Regions from separate parts of the Hyphomicrobium sp. GJ21 genome, predicted to be linked through region 1. Evidence: predicted binding sites of a transcription regulator. Region 1 holds the regulator's gene; the other holds the start of a gene.
The links. The regulator PhoB, encoded in region 1, activates phosphate uptake and scavenging genes when phosphate is short. The targets are predictions, from matches to a motif close to TGTCATNNANCTGTCAT.
Positions count from the first base shown of each region.

Region 2: HYPGJ_RS10855 (CorA family divalent cation transporter) is a predicted target of PhoB. The motif match lies at 4,102-4,118, and genes of this name have one in related genera.

Region 1 is NZ_CDHO01000003.1:838,129-846,684, reverse strand. Features, by position in the region: gene HYPGJ_RS12365 (amidase) at 1-59, opposite strand, end outside; gene HYPGJ_RS12360 (aminotransferase class V-fold PLP-dependent enzyme) at 307-1,509, shown strand; gene HYPGJ_RS12355 (DUF2853 family protein) at 1,551-1,877, opposite strand; gene HYPGJ_RS12350 (thioredoxin fold domain-containing protein) at 1,994-2,383, opposite strand; gene HYPGJ_RS12345 (DUF1007 family protein) at 2,555-3,214, opposite strand; gene HYPGJ_RS12340 (zinc ABC transporter substrate-binding protein) at 3,404-4,384, shown strand; gene phoB (phosphate regulon transcriptional regulator PhoB) at 4,404-5,108, opposite strand; gene phoU (phosphate signaling complex protein PhoU) at 5,133-5,846, opposite strand; gene pstB (phosphate ABC transporter ATP-binding protein PstB) at 5,888-6,676, opposite strand; gene pstA (phosphate ABC transporter permease PstA) at 6,673-7,524, opposite strand; gene pstC (phosphate ABC transporter permease subunit PstC) at 7,526-8,518, opposite strand.
Region 2 is NZ_CDHO01000003.1:515,933-524,488, reverse strand. Features, by position in the region: gene HYPGJ_RS10875 (TonB-dependent receptor) at 1-412, shown strand, start outside; gene HYPGJ_RS10870 (antibiotic biosynthesis monooxygenase) at 540-884, shown strand; gene HYPGJ_RS10860 (TonB family protein) at 974-2,047, shown strand; gene HYPGJ_RS10855 (CorA family divalent cation transporter) at 2,359-4,047, opposite strand; gene HYPGJ_RS10850 (hypothetical protein) at 4,308-4,616, opposite strand; gene HYPGJ_RS10845 (NnrS family protein) at 4,756-5,946, opposite strand; gene HYPGJ_RS10840 (FmdE family protein) at 6,015-6,644, opposite strand; gene HYPGJ_RS10835 (dihydroorotate oxidase) at 6,754-7,434, opposite strand; gene serC (3-phosphoserine/phosphohydroxythreonine transaminase) at 7,482-8,549, opposite strand.

The DNA.
Region 1 (8,556 bases):
GAATCGAGCAGCCGTTTCGCCTCGCTCGCCGTACGGGCTGCAAAAAGTGTATGGTTCATGTGCACCGCTTCCCCACAAACCGGTAGACGCCAGGTCGCCGTTTGATGCGCCAGGGCTCGAAAAGTTGCAAGGTAGCGGCCGGCTTCTTGCCTTGTGCGTGAGAGGAAGCGTTTTTTCGCGGCTTATAGCCAGCCGAGACAAAAAGCGCCGTGCCAGGGGCCAGTTGGGCATTTCTGCCAATTGTATCCGGCAGACGGGCGTACTAGGACACCCAACAACGCATTCCCACTTTTTTTGAGGACGACAATGACGAGAGAGCCTCGCAGCCCCGGCAGACATTTCTTGCAGATTCCTGGACCGACGCCCGTTCCGGAACGGGTTTTGGCGGCCATGTCGCGTCAGATGCTCGATCATCGCGGTCTTGAGTTTCAGCAGCTCGGCCGCCGTGTGCTCTCGGGCATCAAAAGCCTTTTCAAGACGCAGAGCCACGTCATCATCTATCCGTCGTCCGGCACCGGCGCATGGGAAGCGGCGCTGACCAATACGCTGTCGCCCGGCGACAAGGTGTTGATGTGCGAGACGGGTCAGTTCGCCGTGCTGTGGGCAGCGATGGCTGCGCGGCTCGGACTCGAAACGGAAGTCATTCCGACCGACTGGCGCATCGGCGCCGACGCGAACCTGATCGAAAAGGCGCTCAAGGCGGACAAGGGTCACAAGATCAAGGCCGTCTGCGTCGTGCATAACGAAACGTCGACGGGCTGCCTGACGCGGGTCGATGAAGTGCGCAAGGCGCTCGACGCCCTGCAGCATCCCGCGCTGCTGATGACGGACAGCATCTCCGGTCTCGTATGCGCCGATCTCCGGCACGACGAATGGGGAATCGACGTTACGGTTTCGGGTTCGCAGAAGGGCATGATGCTGCCGCCGGGCCTGTCGTTCACCGCCATCAGCGCCAAGGCGCTCGAGGCGTCGAAAAAGGCCGGGCTTCGCACCTCGTATTTCTCGTGGAGCGATATGCTGGCGAACAATTCGAACGGCTTCTTCCCGTACACTCCGGCGACCGGCCTGCTCTATGGCCTCGCCGAAGCGATCGACATGATCCACGAGGAAGGGCTCGAGAACGTGTTCGTACGGCACGAGCGTCTTGCGGAAGCGACGCGCCGGGCGGTTGCCGCCTGGGGCTTCGAAACGCAGTGCCGCGAGGCCAAGTACTATTCGCCTGCGGTGACCACCGTGATCATGCCGGAAGGGCATAACGCCGACGCCTACCGCAAAATCGTGCTCGACAATTTCAACATGTCGCTCGGCACCGGCCTCAACAGGCTTGCGGGCAAGGCGTTCCGCATCGGCCATCTCGGCGACACCAACGAGCTGACGGTTCTCGGTGCGTTGACGGGCGTCGAAATGGGCTTCGAGTTGGCGGGCGTGCCCTACAAGAAAGGCGGCGTTCAGGCGGCGATGAGCTACATCGCGGAGACGGCGGAGCAGGCCAAGGCCGTCGCGGCCTGACACTGCTCTCTTTACATTGTGCCGGTGCGCTGGGGACGTGATTACGCCCCAGCGAGGCTGGCGAGTTTGCCGGTCTTTTCGGCGATGAGATAATAGAACGTGACGCGGCTCTTGCGCGTCTCCGCCTTCATCGTCGCGCAAACGTCGGCGATGACCTTGTCGAGCTTGGCATCGTCGTCCGTCAGGCCGAGCTTCTTCTTCAGCCAGCTTTCGCGCACCGTCGCGAGTTCGTCCTTGCTCGAGCACGAGACGAGCGATGCGTCGGCGCTTTTCAGGGCGATGCCGAGGTGCTTGACGATCGCCGCAACGGCTTTCTCGTCGACGTTCGGCTGATAGCGCTTGATGTCATCGGCATAATTGACGCTCATATCGACCTTCCTTCTGACTGTTCCACCAGGGGTGCGACAGTTTAGTCAAATAGAGGAAAGATCGTGCGCTCTCAAGCACTTCGCAGCGAATTGCGGGATGCGCGCTCGGTGTAAGCTCAAGGCGCCGAGGCGATCAGATACTTGATCGAATGAAAGAAGTTCTCAGGCCCCATGTATCCTGAGATCCGCCCGACTTCATGCTGCGACTTCACAATCACGAATGTCGGGACGACATCGACGGTCGACTTCAGATCGAGACGGGCGGTTTCGATGTCGTTGACGTCGAGGAAGCGCACCGGCGCGTCCTTGCCCTGCTTGGAGGCTTCGTAGGCCGGAAGCACGTCGCGTCTGAAGAGCCTGCAGTAAATGCAGCCATCGGCTTCGACGACGACCAATTCGAAATCGACGTTCGACGGCGTGCTGGCGATGTCGAGGTCGGCGCGTGATGCTCCGAGAGGCAGGCTCATCAGGAGCGCAAAGAAAAAGCCAACGAGTAATCTGCGCATGGCGTAATCCGTTGTACGAACCGCGATGCTTCAAATTTAAATCTAATCGGGCCGGGCGACGGCAAAAATTAAAGAGCTAGTTAATCGCTGTCTCAAAATGAAACGGCAGCGATTTTCGTGGTCCGGCCATAGAGGAATAAGCGTGACGTGGCGCGCTGGTTTCCTCGGCAACTATGATTTCTTGCAGTTGAGCGCCACGGTTTTGTAGGAGCCAAATCCGATAGCGGCCCCGCCGAACTGCTGCGCGATCGCGTCGCCGAGCTTTTGCGATTGCGCGTCGGTCTTTTCAGCTTCGGGGTCGATCAGCGTCGCGCTGCATCCTGCGGGAGCGGCCGCGAGCTTCACCGCATCGGTCGCTTCCGGCTCGAAGGCGATGAAATAGGACGGATCGAAAACGGCGATCGTCAGACCCTGTGCATCGGAGAACACGGGCTTCACGAGCGACAGGTGGAAGTGAAGCTTCAAAACCTTGTTCGTGTATTCGAGACGGGCATTCTCGGGTGGTGAAAACTGCAGCGTCTCGCTGCCGAGCTTTGCGACGGTGAAATAGTTGAAGTCTTTGAGGCCATCCATGTTGACCTTCAACAGCGGCTCAAGCTCTGCCTGATCGTATTTGCCGTCGTTGTTGGTATCGAGACCTTCGAGCGCCATGACCGCGTAAGCGTCGTCGAACGACCAGATATGGTCGACGCCGGTGACCATGCCCTTATCGTATTCGACGGTCATCTCGTAAGTGATCCACATATGCGGATGAGCCGACGCCGCTGCCGGCAGTATCAGCCAGGCTGCGAGAGCGAAAAGCACGCTGATCCGTTTATTGCTTAAAATCACTCGCCGACCTCGTATCCTGCCGCAACGTGACGACGCTTCGGCGCCGCCCTTTACCGTCGCATTGCGAACGTGGCGACAATGCGACACCGGGATCAATCATCAGCCGATGGTGTGCACGTGTTTTGGCTTGTGGGCGTTTTATTCGGCTTGTTATATTATACGATGTTTATAGCATTCGACAGGGTTTCGATGGCAAAATTCAGTCCCGCGCGCGTCGGAGCCGGCTTCATACTGCTGGCAGCCGTCTTTTCCGGCGCCGGAGCGGCCGCGGAGACGCCGAAGGTCGTCGTCACCATCAAACCGATCCATGCGCTTGTCAGCGAGGTCATGGCGGGTGTCGGCGTGCCGGTGCTGCTCGTTGACGGCGCGGCGTCGCCGCACACGTTTACGCTCAGACCCTCAACGGCGCGCGCGATCAACGATGCCGATATTTTCATCCGTACGTCAGACGGACTGGAACCCTTCACGCATAAGATCGTGGAAACTCTGCCGCCGAGCGTCAACGTGGTGACGCTCGCGGACGCGCCTGGCATTACGCTGCTGGATCAACGGCGCGGCGGAACGTTCGAGCCGCACGTCCATATGCACGCGATCGACGAAGAGCACGCGGACGTCAAAGCACATGACGGTCACGATGATGAGGAGGGTGGCAAGGACGGTCATATCTGGCTCGATCCGCGCAACGCCAAGGCGATCGTGGCGAGTGTGACGCATGCGCTTTCGGCGCGTTATCCGGAGCATGCCGCCAGGCTCGCCGCCAACGCCGCGGCGCTCGATCGGCGTCTCGATGCGTTGAACCAGGACATCACGACAGAGCTCAGTCGCGCGCGGGATAAACCCTTCATCGTGTTTCACGATGCGACGCAGTACTTCGAGCATCGCTACGGGCTGAACGCCGTCGGTTCGATCACCGTCAGCCCGGACATTCCGCCAAGCGCGCGGCGTCTGACGGAAGTTCGGCGCAAGATCGTCTCGCTCGGTGCCGTCTGCGTGTTCAGCGAGCCGGACTTCCAGCCGAAGCTCATCAGCGCTGTGACGGAAGCAACAAAGGCGCGTTCGGGAACGCTCGACGCCGAAGGGCTGATGCTGACGCCTGGCCCCGATCTCTATTTCGATCTGATGCATGGGCTGGCGCGCAATATCGCGCGCTGCCTCGACGCGGAAAGCTGACGCTGCTGGCGGCGCGGCGTCAGACCGGCGCTTCGGCCTCGCGGCCGTCGAAGACGTAACCCGCGCCGCGAACCGTGCGGATCGGATCACTTTCGTTGCCGCGGATCAGCGATTTCCTCAAACGTCCGATGTGGACGTCGACCGTGCGCTCGTCGACTTCGGACGACTGGCCCCAGACGCGGTCGAGAAGCTGATTTCGCGAGAGTACCCGGCGCGGGCTCTCCATGAAGACTTCGAGCATCCGGTATTCGGTGGGGCCGAGGCGAACTTCGCGTGCGCCGCGGGTGACCTTGTGGGCGCCGCGATCCATGACGATTTCGCCGGAGACGAGGATGTCGCTCATGCGCTCGGGAGCGGCACGGCGAAGAAGCGCCTTGATCCGCGCCATCAGCTCCTGAACCGAGAAAGGCTTGGTGACATAGTCGTCGGCGCCGGTCGTCAGTCCGCGCACACGGTCGGCTTCCTCGCCGCGCGCCGTCAGTAGGATGATCGGCAGGTTCTGCGTCTCGGTGCGATTGCGAAGTCTCCGGCACAACTCGATGCCGGAGATTTTCGGAATCATCCAATCGAGAATCGCGAGGTCGTAGCTCTGTTCCGCCAAGAGCAGTTCGGCTTCCTCGCCGTCGGCTGCGTGCACGACGTCGTAGCCTTCGGATTGGAGATTGTACTTCAGAAGCTCAACGAGCGGTGCTTCGTCTTCGACGACGATGATCTTGGCGGCCATGATATTACGCCTTGGTTCCTTCGATTATTCGCGAGGCGTGATCAGGGTCGACGACGTGCGGTCGCCCTTCGGACGGTCATCGGCGATCGGAACGCCGTGGACGAGGTAATGAATGTTCTCGGCAATGTTGGTGGTGTGATCGCCGATGCGCTCGATGTTCTTGGCGCCGAACAGGAAATGCGTGCACAGGCCGATGTTGCGCGGATCTTCCATCATGTAGGTCAGAAGCTCGCGGAACAGCGAATTATACATCGCGTCGACCTGCTCATCGCTCAGCCAGACCTTCATCGCCTTATCGGCATCGAGGGTGGCGAGCGCGTCGAGAACGTCGCGCAGCTGAGCCTGCACCATTTCCGTCATGTGGCGCATGCCGGTCATCAACGGCTTCGGATAGGCTTCGGAAGCAACGGCCAGCGCGCGCTTGGCGATATTCTTGGCGAGGTCGCCGATGCGCTCGAGGTCGCCCGCGATCTTGAGGACCGTCATGATGTGGCGAAGATCGTTCGCGAGCGGCTGGCGGCGGGCGATCATCAGGATGACCTGCTCCTGCACCTCGCGCTCGAGCTGGTCGAGCATCGCGTCACTCGAAACAGCCGTTTCGGCGAGGTTCGGGTCGCGGCGTTCGAGGGCGTCCATCGCCTGGACGAGAAGCTTTTCTGCGTAGCCGCCCATCTGGGCGATGCGGCGGTCGAGCAGCTTCAGTTCGTCTTCGTATGACTTGACGGTGTGTTCGTTCATCTAAGTCGGTCCTAAAATTCGTTGGCCTCTGGAAGCGGTCACTAGCCGAAGCGGCCGGTGATGTAGTCCTGCGTCCGGGTGTCCGTGGGATTGGTGAACAGCTTTTTCGTATCGCCGAACTCGACCAGTTCGCCGAGATACATGAATGCGGTTTTCTGCGAGACGCGGGCCGCCTGCTGCATGTTGTGCGTAACGATCGCGATCGTGAACTCGTTCTTCAACTCATCGATCAATTCTTCGATGCGTGCCGTGGAGATCGGATCGAGCGCCGAGCACGGTTCGTCGAACAGAATGACTTCAGGACGGATCGCGACGGTGCGCGCGATGCAAAGGCGCTGCTGTTGGCCGCCGGAAAGGCTCAGGCCGCTGCTGTGCAGCTTGTCCTTCACTTCTTTCCAGAGAGCGGCTTTTTCGAGCGCGCTTTCGACGCGGGCGTCGATCTCGGATTTCGGCAAGCGCTCGTAAAGGCGGACGCCGAAGGCGATGTTTTCATAGATCGACATCGGGAACGGCGTCGGCTTCTGGAACACCATGCCGATGCGCGAGCGAAGAAGGTTCAGGTCCTGGCGCGGATTGAGAATGTTCTCGCCATCGAACAGGACTTCGCCTTCGGCGCGCTGGTTCGGATAGAGATCGTACATCCGATTGAGAACGCGCAGCAGTGTGGACTTGCCGCAACCGGACGGTCCGATGAACGCCGTCACCTCACGCTCGTAGAGCGGCATGGAGATCGACTTCAGGGCCAGGGACGACCCGTAGAAGAACTTCAGATCGCGGACGGAAATCTTTTCCGTAAGCGCGGAGTCCACGTCCTTGGACATGACATTCATTGTGGGGACCTCGAAGAACCTAGCCAACGTGCGAGAATACTCATTGTCAGAACCGCGACTGTGATCAGAAGCGCGCCTGTCCAGGCGAGACGCTGCCAATCTTCGTAGGGGCTCAGAGCGTATTGGAAGATGACCACCGGCAAGCTCGCAATCGGAGCATTGAGGTTGGTGGACCAGAACTGGTTGTTCAGCGATGTGAACAACAGCGGTGCGGTTTCGCCGCTGATGCGGGCGATCGCGAGCAGCACGCCCGTGATCATGCCGGCGCGCGCCGCCTTATAGGCAACTTTCCGAATGACCAGCGACTGCGGGAGACCGAGAGCGGACGACGCTTCGCGGAGCGTGTTCGGAACCAGCAGCAGCATGTTCTCGGTCGTGCGGACGACCGTCGGGATGACGAGCGCGGCGAGGGCGGCAGAGCCGGCGATCGCCGAGAAGTGTCCCATCGGGCGCACCAGCAATTCGTAAACGAAGAGGCCCGTCACGATCGACGGCGCGCTCAGCAGAATGTCGTTGATGAAGCGCACGAACGACGTGACTTTGCTGTAGCGTCCGTATTCGGCCATGTAGGTGCCGGCGAGAATGCCGATCGGAGTTCCGATCAGGACGCCGATGACCGTCATGATGAGGCTGCCGACGATGGCGTTCAGAAGGCCGCCGTCGCTGCCTGGCGGCGGGGTCATCTCGGTGAAGACATTGATGCCGAGCCCGGCGAAGCCTTTGTAGAGCAGCGTCGCAAGGATGATGCCGAGGATCGCGAGGCCCAAGCCTGCCGCCGCCCAGCACAGCCAGACGGTGATCCTGCTTCTGATACGCCGGCGCTGATACCGGCCACGGTCGAGTGCCATGTTACGCTCCCGCTTTCTTCTCGATGCGCATCAGCATGAGCCGTGCAAGCGCGAGAACGACGAAGGTGATGAAGAACAGGATGAGGCCGAGGGCGATCAGCGACGAGGTATAGAGGTCGCCGACTGCTTCGGTGAACTCGTTGGCGATGGTCGCGGAGATCGTCGTGCCCGGCGCCAGGATGGAAGCTGAAACGCGGTGTGCGTTGCCGATGACGAAGGTCACGGCCATCGTTTCGCCGAGGGCGCGGCCGAGGCCGAGCATGACGCCGCCGATGATGCCGACGCGGGTATAGGGAATGACGACGTTTTTCACGACTTCGCGCGTCGTCCAGCCCATGCCGTAAGCGGCTTCCTTGAGCACGGTCGGGACGGTGTCGAACACGTCGCGGCAGACGGCGGTCACGAACGGCAGCACCATCATCGCGAGAATGAGCGCGGAGGTCAGGATGCCGATGCCGTAAGGCGGTCCGGCGAAAAGGCTATTCAGGACGGGGACGTCCTTGAACAAGGCAATCAGCTCGGGCTGCACGTTGCGCTGCAGAAAGGGGGCGAAGAAGAAGAGGCCCCAGATGCCGTAGATGATGCTCGGAATGCCGGCGAGCAGTTCGATCGCGATGCCGATCGGCCGGCGCAGCACCATCGGGCAGAGTTCGGTGAGGAATACGGCGATACCGATGCTGATCGGCACGGCGATGAGCATGGCGATCGCGGAGGTGACGATCGTTCCGTAGATTGGCGCGACGGCGCCGAATTTTTCCGTGACCGGGTTCCAGGATTCGGTTGTCAGGAAGCTGAAGCCGAAGGTCGAGAAGGCGAGGTAGCCGCCGGCGATGAGAGACCCGAAAATCGCAGTCAGCAGCGCCAGGACGAAGTAGGCGGACGACTGCGTCAGATACCGGAAGAAGACGTCGGACCTTTGCAAGGCGCCGAGAACGCTCCGCCGTTCTGCCGGAGAGGCTGACGGCTGAACTTGAAGATCGGTGAGGAAACTCAAAATCTATGCTCCAGGTCCAACCGTAAATGGGCAAAGTG
Region 2 (8,556 bases), 320 kb from region 1:
CTATACGCACACCAACCTGCCGTCGCAGACGGATGGTTTTGGCGCGCATAGCTACGTTCCGGAGCACACAGTCGTCACGTCCGCGGGCGTTCGACTTCTCGATCGCAGGGTGACGCTCGGCGGCCGCGTTTCCTATTTTTCGGAAAGCGATGTCGGCGACATGAACGTTGGCAGCTTCTATGCCAGCAAGTACATGCCCGGCTATACGCTGGTCGATTTCTTCTCGACCTACAAGGTTACCGAGAACTTCGAGCTCGGCTTCAATATCGATAACGTCTTCAACGAAGACTATACGCCGGCTCTCACGACCGCGTTCTTCGATGGTCCGACCTGCTACGGCTCGAATTTTCCGGGCTGCAATTCGACCGGTATGGGCCGCACGTTCTATCTAACAGCGAAGGCACAGTTCTAAGTCGCGGGCAACCGCGGCTGGAAGGGTCGATCGCTGCAAATGAGTTGAGTATCGGCGGGTTGAATGGCTCGCCGATACGGCGTTTCGGATCGCGATGCGCGGTCTGATGTGTAAAGGAGCGGTGACTATGTTTATTGCCATGAACCGGCTGAAGGTCGTGAAGGGTTCGGAGCATGAGTTCGAACAGGTCTGGTTCAATCGCAAAAGCACGCTCAACGAAGCGCCGGGGTTCGTCGTCTTCCACTTGGTGAAGGGTCCGGAGCGCGACGATCATGTTCTTTACGCTTCGCATACCGTCTGGCGTTCGCGCGCCGACTTCGATGCCTGGACAAAATCCGATCAGTTCCGCCACGCGCACGCAAACGCGGATGGCAAGCAAAAATTCTCTCTGATTTCCGGCCCTGAATTCGAGGGTTTCACCGTGCTTCAAGAAGTTACGCCTGAAGGCGCGCGCTTGGTCGACGCTGCCTAACTCACATGCTCCCCCGGACTCGCACAGGTCAGGTTCAGATGGCTTTTGTGGCCTCCTCCAGTTCCTCGACGCGAAATTCGAATGCGCATGTGCTCGCACGTGACGCGTCATTGCAGCCGCTGCAGCGGATGCCGCGAACGCTGACGCTCGTCAGCGCAGACGGCGGCATGCCGATGCTTCCGACTGCGAGACAGGAGCGACCGGCGCATGCCGATGTGTCGTCGCCAGCGATCAAGTTGGCGTCCGTTTCGGACAGTGCTTCGAAGCAACCGCTGAAATGGCTGCGCACCGCCGCGATCGTCATTTCAATATGCCTGCATACGGCGATCGCTTCGACGATGTTCGACTGGTCGGGAAGCGACGATACGTTCGGAACGCTGTCCGATAAGACCGATGCGATCAGCTTGGCGACAGAGCAAACGGTCGTCTTGGAGTCGATCGAGACAGAGCATGTGCAGACGGCGTCGGCTGCTTCGGCCGAGTCGCAGGCGGGCAGCGTCCAGGCGGCCGAGTCGGTTCCGCAACCTCTGACCGAGGTGAAGGAAGCGGTTGAAGCCACCGAGCCACCGCCGGAGCCGGTCGACGTCGCAGACGTGACGCCGTCCGCGGCCATTCCGACGGACGACCCGCTGCACGTCATTCGCGGGCAGGCACCGCCCGACGAGGTGCACGAGACCAAAGCGATCCAGACCTCGGAAACGATCGAAGAGGTGAAGCCTACCGAGATCGAGTCGAAGGACGTCTCAGAAGAGGATAGCAAGAAGGAAGACGCCGAACGGAAGGAACGGCAGGTTACGGCGCAAGCGGCGTCTCGCGCATCGACGGCCGGCAGCACGACATCGCGTGCGAGCATGGCGCAGTCCGAGGCTAGCGGCAAAGTTTCGGCAAGCCGCGGAAGCATTTTGAACTATGCGGCGCGCATCCGCACTATTCTCTCGCGTAACAAGCCGAGCGGCGATGGCTATACGGGCACGACGCGCATTTCGTTCGGACTGACGCCGTCCGGAGAAATACGTTACGCGGAGATCGCAACTTCATCGGGTAAGGGCAAGCTCGATCAGGCGGCGTTGACGGCGGTTCGAAAAGCCGCGCCGTTTGGCGATCCACCGTCCGGCGCAACGCCGAACCAGCTTCAGTTCACAATTCCCTTCTATTTCCGTTAGTCTGGCGATGTGTCGCCGTCTGATCCCAAGCGCGCGCGAGTGCGTAGAGCAGCGCGATTGCAAATGCGTAGAAGCTGAGCATGAAGAAGATGACAGGAAACGCTTCGCTGGTTGGCATTGCGTAACTCCGTTTACATCATATGGCTCGTTCCGGACTTGAATGAAGCGGTGCGATCGGTGGCGAACACGTTCGCGCTGAAATCTCAGAAATAAAACGCAGTGGTAGCGTGGCGGTTGCAGGCTTCGCTCAGGCGAGACGCTCATCGCCCACCCGCAGAACGCGCGCCGCGAGAAACGACGGAATCCGTTCTTCAGTCGTTGCGAGGGAGCGGTGCTCGTTTCTGGCGTTTCGGACGGACGTTCTTAGTACGCTCCGTATCGGACAGACGTTCCATGAAATTTGAAAGCGACCGGGAATTCACGATCGTCAGTAGCGTCAGCAGGATGGTCGGGATGAGCACGGCGAGGAATGCCCAGATCCGCCAGGGCAGAGGCTCATCGGCCCAAGCCAGGACGTTCATGCCCAGGAAGCCGGTCACCGTCGTGCCAATCAAGCCGAGCGTCGTCACGACGGTCAATCTCGTCATCGTATCGTTCTGCCGGCGCAACGCTTCGTTTTCGAGAAATTCGCTCATTTCCTGAATCTCCTGACGAATGTCGTCATAGAGACGGTCAAGCTCGAGCTGCGAGCGGCAGAGCGTGAAGAGTTCTCGCGCTTGCGTCTGATTGCTGACGGAGTGGAACCAGTAGCGATGGGTAAAGCGGAGGAATGTTTCCAGCGCTCGGCGCGATGCCATCCGGAAGGACAGAACGGCTGATTTGTCGTGCGCATCGAGGCGGCTCATGGCTTCGGTGAGCTGGTCGGAAAACATGAGCAGCGCGGCTTTGTGAAAATGCGCGAGCAAAAAGACGAGAAAATGCTCGTGCCGGAAACTGTTCTGGCAGCCGTGATTGATGTCGGTGAAAAACGGATTGTCGGCGTTGCCGGTGACGACGAGCGTGTGCCCGCAAGACATGTAGCGGCTTTCCGGCCATTCGACGCCGTTGTGCTGTCCGTAATAGCGATCGTAGCAAAAGGCGGATTCGAAACTGGAGAGATGGCTTTCCGAGAAAGGAAGCTCATCGCAGCTGCCGGGGCCTGAGGCAAAGGCGAGCCGAACGTAATCGGCGCGCGTCAGTGCCGTTCCGGCGCTTGCCGCTAGGAAATCCATCTGCGGCATGCGGGAATATTCGAGCTGTTTGTAACGGATCTGTCCGGGGAGATCCGAATGGTGCGGCACCAAAGGGTGCAGCAGGAATTGCCAGTGCGAAGCGACGCGCGCTGCACGCTTCAAACAGACCTGCGCGAGGAATTTCGCTTGATCGTTGTGGTCTGAAACTGCGAGGACGCCGCCGTCGTTGCCGATGAATTCGACCTTGTCGGGGCAGTGTCCGCCGGAGCCGTTTTCCTCCCAGTACGCGGGATAGGTTCGGCCAAGCCGGAACATCAGATCTTGCACGGTGACAAGAGGAAGATCGCTGGCGTGGACCTCGAATGCGAGTATCGCGACGTCGATCTCGTAGAAGAAGTAGAGATCGATGTGCGTTACGTCGAGTTCAAGTGGGGCTGCGCCTGCGCTGAGCGTGATGCGGATTTTGGCAACGTCGCTTCGGCGGAAGGCTTTGATCGGGCTTTCGGCGCAGACCGATCCCGGTTTGCCGCGGCCGCTGCCGTAGAGCAGCCGCTGCACGGGCGGCAGGAACGTCACGAATTCGCTGTAGTGACGCTGCTGGAAATCTTTGGGGTCGCCCGTGAATTCGTCGGCGATTTCATACCAGGGATTGTCTGGGCCGAGCGTCTCCAGGATTGCGGCGTAGTCCTCTACGATCGTGGTGTTGTTTTCGGGAACGAGTTGGATGGGCCAGAGCAGAATCTGGCGAAACGTCTGAATGCGCTTTTCCGCAACGCCTTGCTGCGCGTCCAGTCGGATTTGGTCGGCAGTTCGTACTTCGTCCAGCATCGGCCCACCCGGATGGCAGCGAGGTCAAATCGGGGCAACCCGTATGTCGCTTCTGCGACAGTACCGTGACAGGGATCGAGCAACTTCAAAACAGCCTGCAGACGATGCAGGCTCTGCGCCTTGAAATATACATCAGAGCTGGCGGGAAGGGAAAAAGATCTGCTGCTTTGCTTTCCGTCGCGATAACGGAAGGAGCAAGCAGCAGTCCCGTGACGGCTGTAGAGGCGAGATCGAGGGTCCGATCCCGCCTCAAGCCAATCTTATTTCTGCGGAGAACGGTCCGACGTTCCTTCGTGCGTCTGCCCGGCGTCCGTACCCGTGTTGCCGGTCGAGCTGGCGTTCGGCGTGCGCTCAGGATCGCGTTTGCCGGGGGTGCGATCCGACGTTTTGCCTTGGCTTCCGGGCTCGGTGTTGACTTCACCGCCAGCCGCCGATGGTGTGGTGCTGGAGGAAGACGCCGAAGGTTGAGATGTCGAGGACGGTGCGTCTGCAGCGGATGCTACAGTCGCGCCGATCAGCAGTGCGCCTGCCACGCCGGTCAAGGCGACGATTCCGTGTTTTCCAAGCATAGTAAATCCTCGGGCTGTTTTTGAAGCTAACAGAGGTACGGCCGCGCGCAGGTGAAAGTTCCCGCGAAACTAAGTTGCAGCGCAATAGAGGGGTTTGTGAACGTCGCTTGCGGATCGCGCTTTTTTGATCGTTCAAGACCTAGGATGCGCGATGCCACGCTTTTGTGAGCATCGGGCCATAATTCAACGCGAAGACGGCGAACGCCAACGACCAGAAGATCGCGGATAGCAGCAATAGTTCGGAATACGCCGATGCGATCAACGGTGCGAGCGTGCGCATCAACGCTGCGAGATTTGCGAAACAATAGATCAGCAGCGTCGGACGGTCGGCACGGCGCTCGCGGCCTGTGTGGCTGAGCGTCGTGCGGGTCATCATGGCGAGAGTCATGACGCCGATCGCGCCGGTGGTCAGCGCATGGATTGCGGCCGTCGCAGGTATGTCAGCCGGAAACAGCACCGATGCGCCGAGCATGGCGACGCCAAGCGCGCACCAGAAATAGGCGAGGTGCAGGATCAGAACCATGCCGTCGCGCGCGGCAATCCATCCTCTCCAGCGCGCCAGGCGGATCAGTAGTCCGAGACCCGCGATCAGCAACAGCGTGCCGCTGAGGCGCGAGTCCGGCGAGGCAACCCACACCGCGAGTCCTGCAGCAGTTGCGACGAGCGATAACATATCGAAACGCCCGTAGGGTGCAGGCTGCGATGTGATCTTCCGCTGCGCTAGCCAGTTTCGCGTGAAGCTCGGCAGGAGACGTCCGCCCATCAGCGCGATGAGGAACGTGATAAGGCCGATCGTCATGCGCTCCGACACGGGGCCGATGCCGGGGAAGATCGTGCGTGCGTGGAACGCGATGTTGGCGATCGCGAGCAGCGTTATGACGACGGTGGGAGCAACGACACGCGAGTTCGTCGCGGCGAGAAGTTCGCGCCAGAGCGCAAGTGAAAACAGGACGAGAAAGGCCGAGTCGACGATAGCGGCTGCGAGACCGAGCATCGGATAGGCCAGCATCGCGGCGCGTCCGGCAATCCAAATGGCGACGAGCACGACGATGGGCCGGCCTGCAACGGGATAGTGTCCCGTCCAGTTTGCTCCGGCGATCGTCATGTAACCGACGATGACCGCCGCCGTGTAACCGAACAGCATTTCGTGGACGTGCCAGTCGTGCGTGAAGATCGCCGCTGCCGTGTCACCGGCTGCGAGATAGGACAGCAACCACAACGGCACCGAAAGCGCCGCCCAGATCGAGGCGAGAAGAAAGAAGGGACGAAATCCGAAACTGAAGAGCGCAGGGCCGCGGTAGTCGCGCAGAATCTGTGCGGTCGTCTTCATGGATCGACTCTAGCATCTTCGCTGGCGCAGCGCGAACCGTGGCGGTGTACGACGTACTAAGCGCATTGTCAGCTAGATGCGGTAGCCCACGCTCTGGCGCGTACAAGTTCGGGATCGTCAGCGTGATCGAGCAGGATGCGGGCGACGCGATCTTGCCAGAGCTGTGCGAAACGCTTCTGCTGGCTTTCGTCTGCGCGACCTGACACGGCGTCTGGGAATAATGTTCTCATGCCGGGATCGGGCGGAACACGTGCCCCATTGAAATCGAGACTAACGCCGCGTCCCGTATCGCGCCGCCTGAGTGCGAGGACACCATCGATATCGGCATCGAATTGGAGCAGGTTGCGACGGCCGAACCGTTGCCTTTCGCCGATGCCTCCGAATCCCGTTTCTGATGCCGCGCCGGTCAGCAGTGTCGCGACGGATGCGGTTACTCCGGTTGTTCCGCTCTCGCGTCCGTCGCGCATGTACACTTCGATGCCGCCGCGCTCGGGGAGATCATCGCCGTATAGATAGCGCAGGCCCTCGCGCACCATGAGGTAGGCGGCGGCAACGGTCGGGCAGGAGTGACCGGCGAGCTTAACGGCGTCGGCGTACGTGTAGGTGATCTCGCCGGTCGTCGAAGCGCCGAGGAAAACGGCCAACGGCTCGCGCAGCGAAATCGCTGGCACCTTATCGAAGAAGTCGGGAAAGCTCATGGCGAACCTCTTTGCGTACGCGCTCCGGTGAAGATTTCAAGAACGATAGGGATGTCGGAGGGGCACCCATTTGCTGCACATCAATATGAGTTGACGATGTGTCAGGGCTTCAGAGCTCGGCGAGCATCCGGAGAAGCAGTTGCTTTCCGCCGTCGGCGAATGCGCGGTGAATCTGGACCAGCGATGCTCCGGCGACGAGGCGTGTGCGAATGTCTGCAGCCGTTTGGATGCCGCCGACGGATATCAGGGTCAGCGCGGCCATGTGATTGCTGATCTCTTCAATGCGTCGCAGGCGATCCGATACGAGAACGATGCCGTCGAGGCCATACACGCGCGCTGCTGTCACGGCTGCTGGGATCGGATTGCCGATCGCGCCGCCGTCGAGCTTGACGAGAAGTGGTGTTCGCCTTCCGCGAGCTTCGGAAATTTCGTCACGGACTTTGCTCAGGCGCCTTACGAGCTGTTCGACACGCAGAGAATTTCCACTTCTCTGCATTGCCGGCGCGGTGAGATTTGCGACGACGTAGTCGGCGATGGGTGATGCCTGCCTCAGGCGTGTCTCGAAGTCTGCGATGACGAGATCGTCAAGGCCGGGTCGCAGGCTGCCGATATTGATGCCGAGGCGAGCACCGTTGGCGGAGTGCCGGAGCGGCGCGACCAATCCTGTTTCAGAATTTATGGTGCCGATTTCGACGTGGCCGAAGCCTGAGCCAAGAAGCGATGGAGCGTGTTCCCCAGTGCGATCGATCCCTGCGGCTAATCCAATGGGATTGGGGAAGTGCAAGCCCATCGCTTCCACCGGCGCTGATCGCGTTGACAATGATGGCCGGATGCTTGTCATCCTCGGCGGCGCTTGAAATCGGACATGAAATTCGCGAGCGCCGACGCTGCGTCCGCCGTCACGCCATTGTAGAGACAGGCGCGGATGCCGCCGACGTTGGGATGACCCTTGAGGTGCATGAGGCCAATTTGTTCGGCTTCATCGAGGAACAATTGATCGAGCTTCGGATCGGGAAGGTGAAAGCAGATGCTGATTGTCGAGCGATCGCGAGGGCTAGCGAAACAGCGATAGAAATCGCTTTCGTCGATCACGGCGTAAAGCTCTTTGCTTTTGGCGAGGTTCTTCGCGGCGGCGGCATCGAGCCCGCCTTCCTGACGGAGCCAATGCAACATTCGGAGCGCCACGACGATCGCGAACGTTGGCGGAGTGTTGACCTTCGAGTTTGCTGAGGCCTGGTGCGCGTAGTCGAGCGGGGGTGGAACTTTGCGCTTCGATTTGCCGAGAAGGTTCTCGTCTACGATCACGATCGTCAAACCCGCGGCGCCGAGGTTTTTTTGTGCGCTTGCGTAGACAAGTCCGAAGCGCTCGATCGGGAGGGGACGTGTGAGAAAGTCCGCTGTCATGTCGGCGATCAGGGGAACTCCCGACGTCTCCGGAAACTCGTGATACTGCAACCCTTCGGCGGTTTCGGTGCTGGTGACGTGGCAATACGCTGCGCCGGGCGACCGGCGCCACGATGCGGGGTCGGGCAGGAAGCCGTCGCGTTCGGATACAATGGTGCGGACATCGCGCCAATCTGATGCGACTTCGATTGCGCGGCGCGACCAGTGGCCTGACAGCACATAATCACAAGGTTGATGCTCGGCTGCGAGGTTCATCGGCAAGGCTGCGAATTGTGTCGAGGCGCCGCCCTGAAGAAAGAGAACCTTGTAGCTCTGCGGAAGCTGGAGAAGTGATCTCAGCTCATGCTCGGCTTCGGACAGGATGTCGGCGAAATCGCTTCCGTTGAACGGCAACTCGAGCGCCGACATGCAGCTTGTTCGCCATTCGGCGATATCCGCGGTGAGTTCTGCAAGCACCGGCGGTGGGAGCTTGGACGACGCGGAGGCAAAGCTGAAACGCATCTCACTC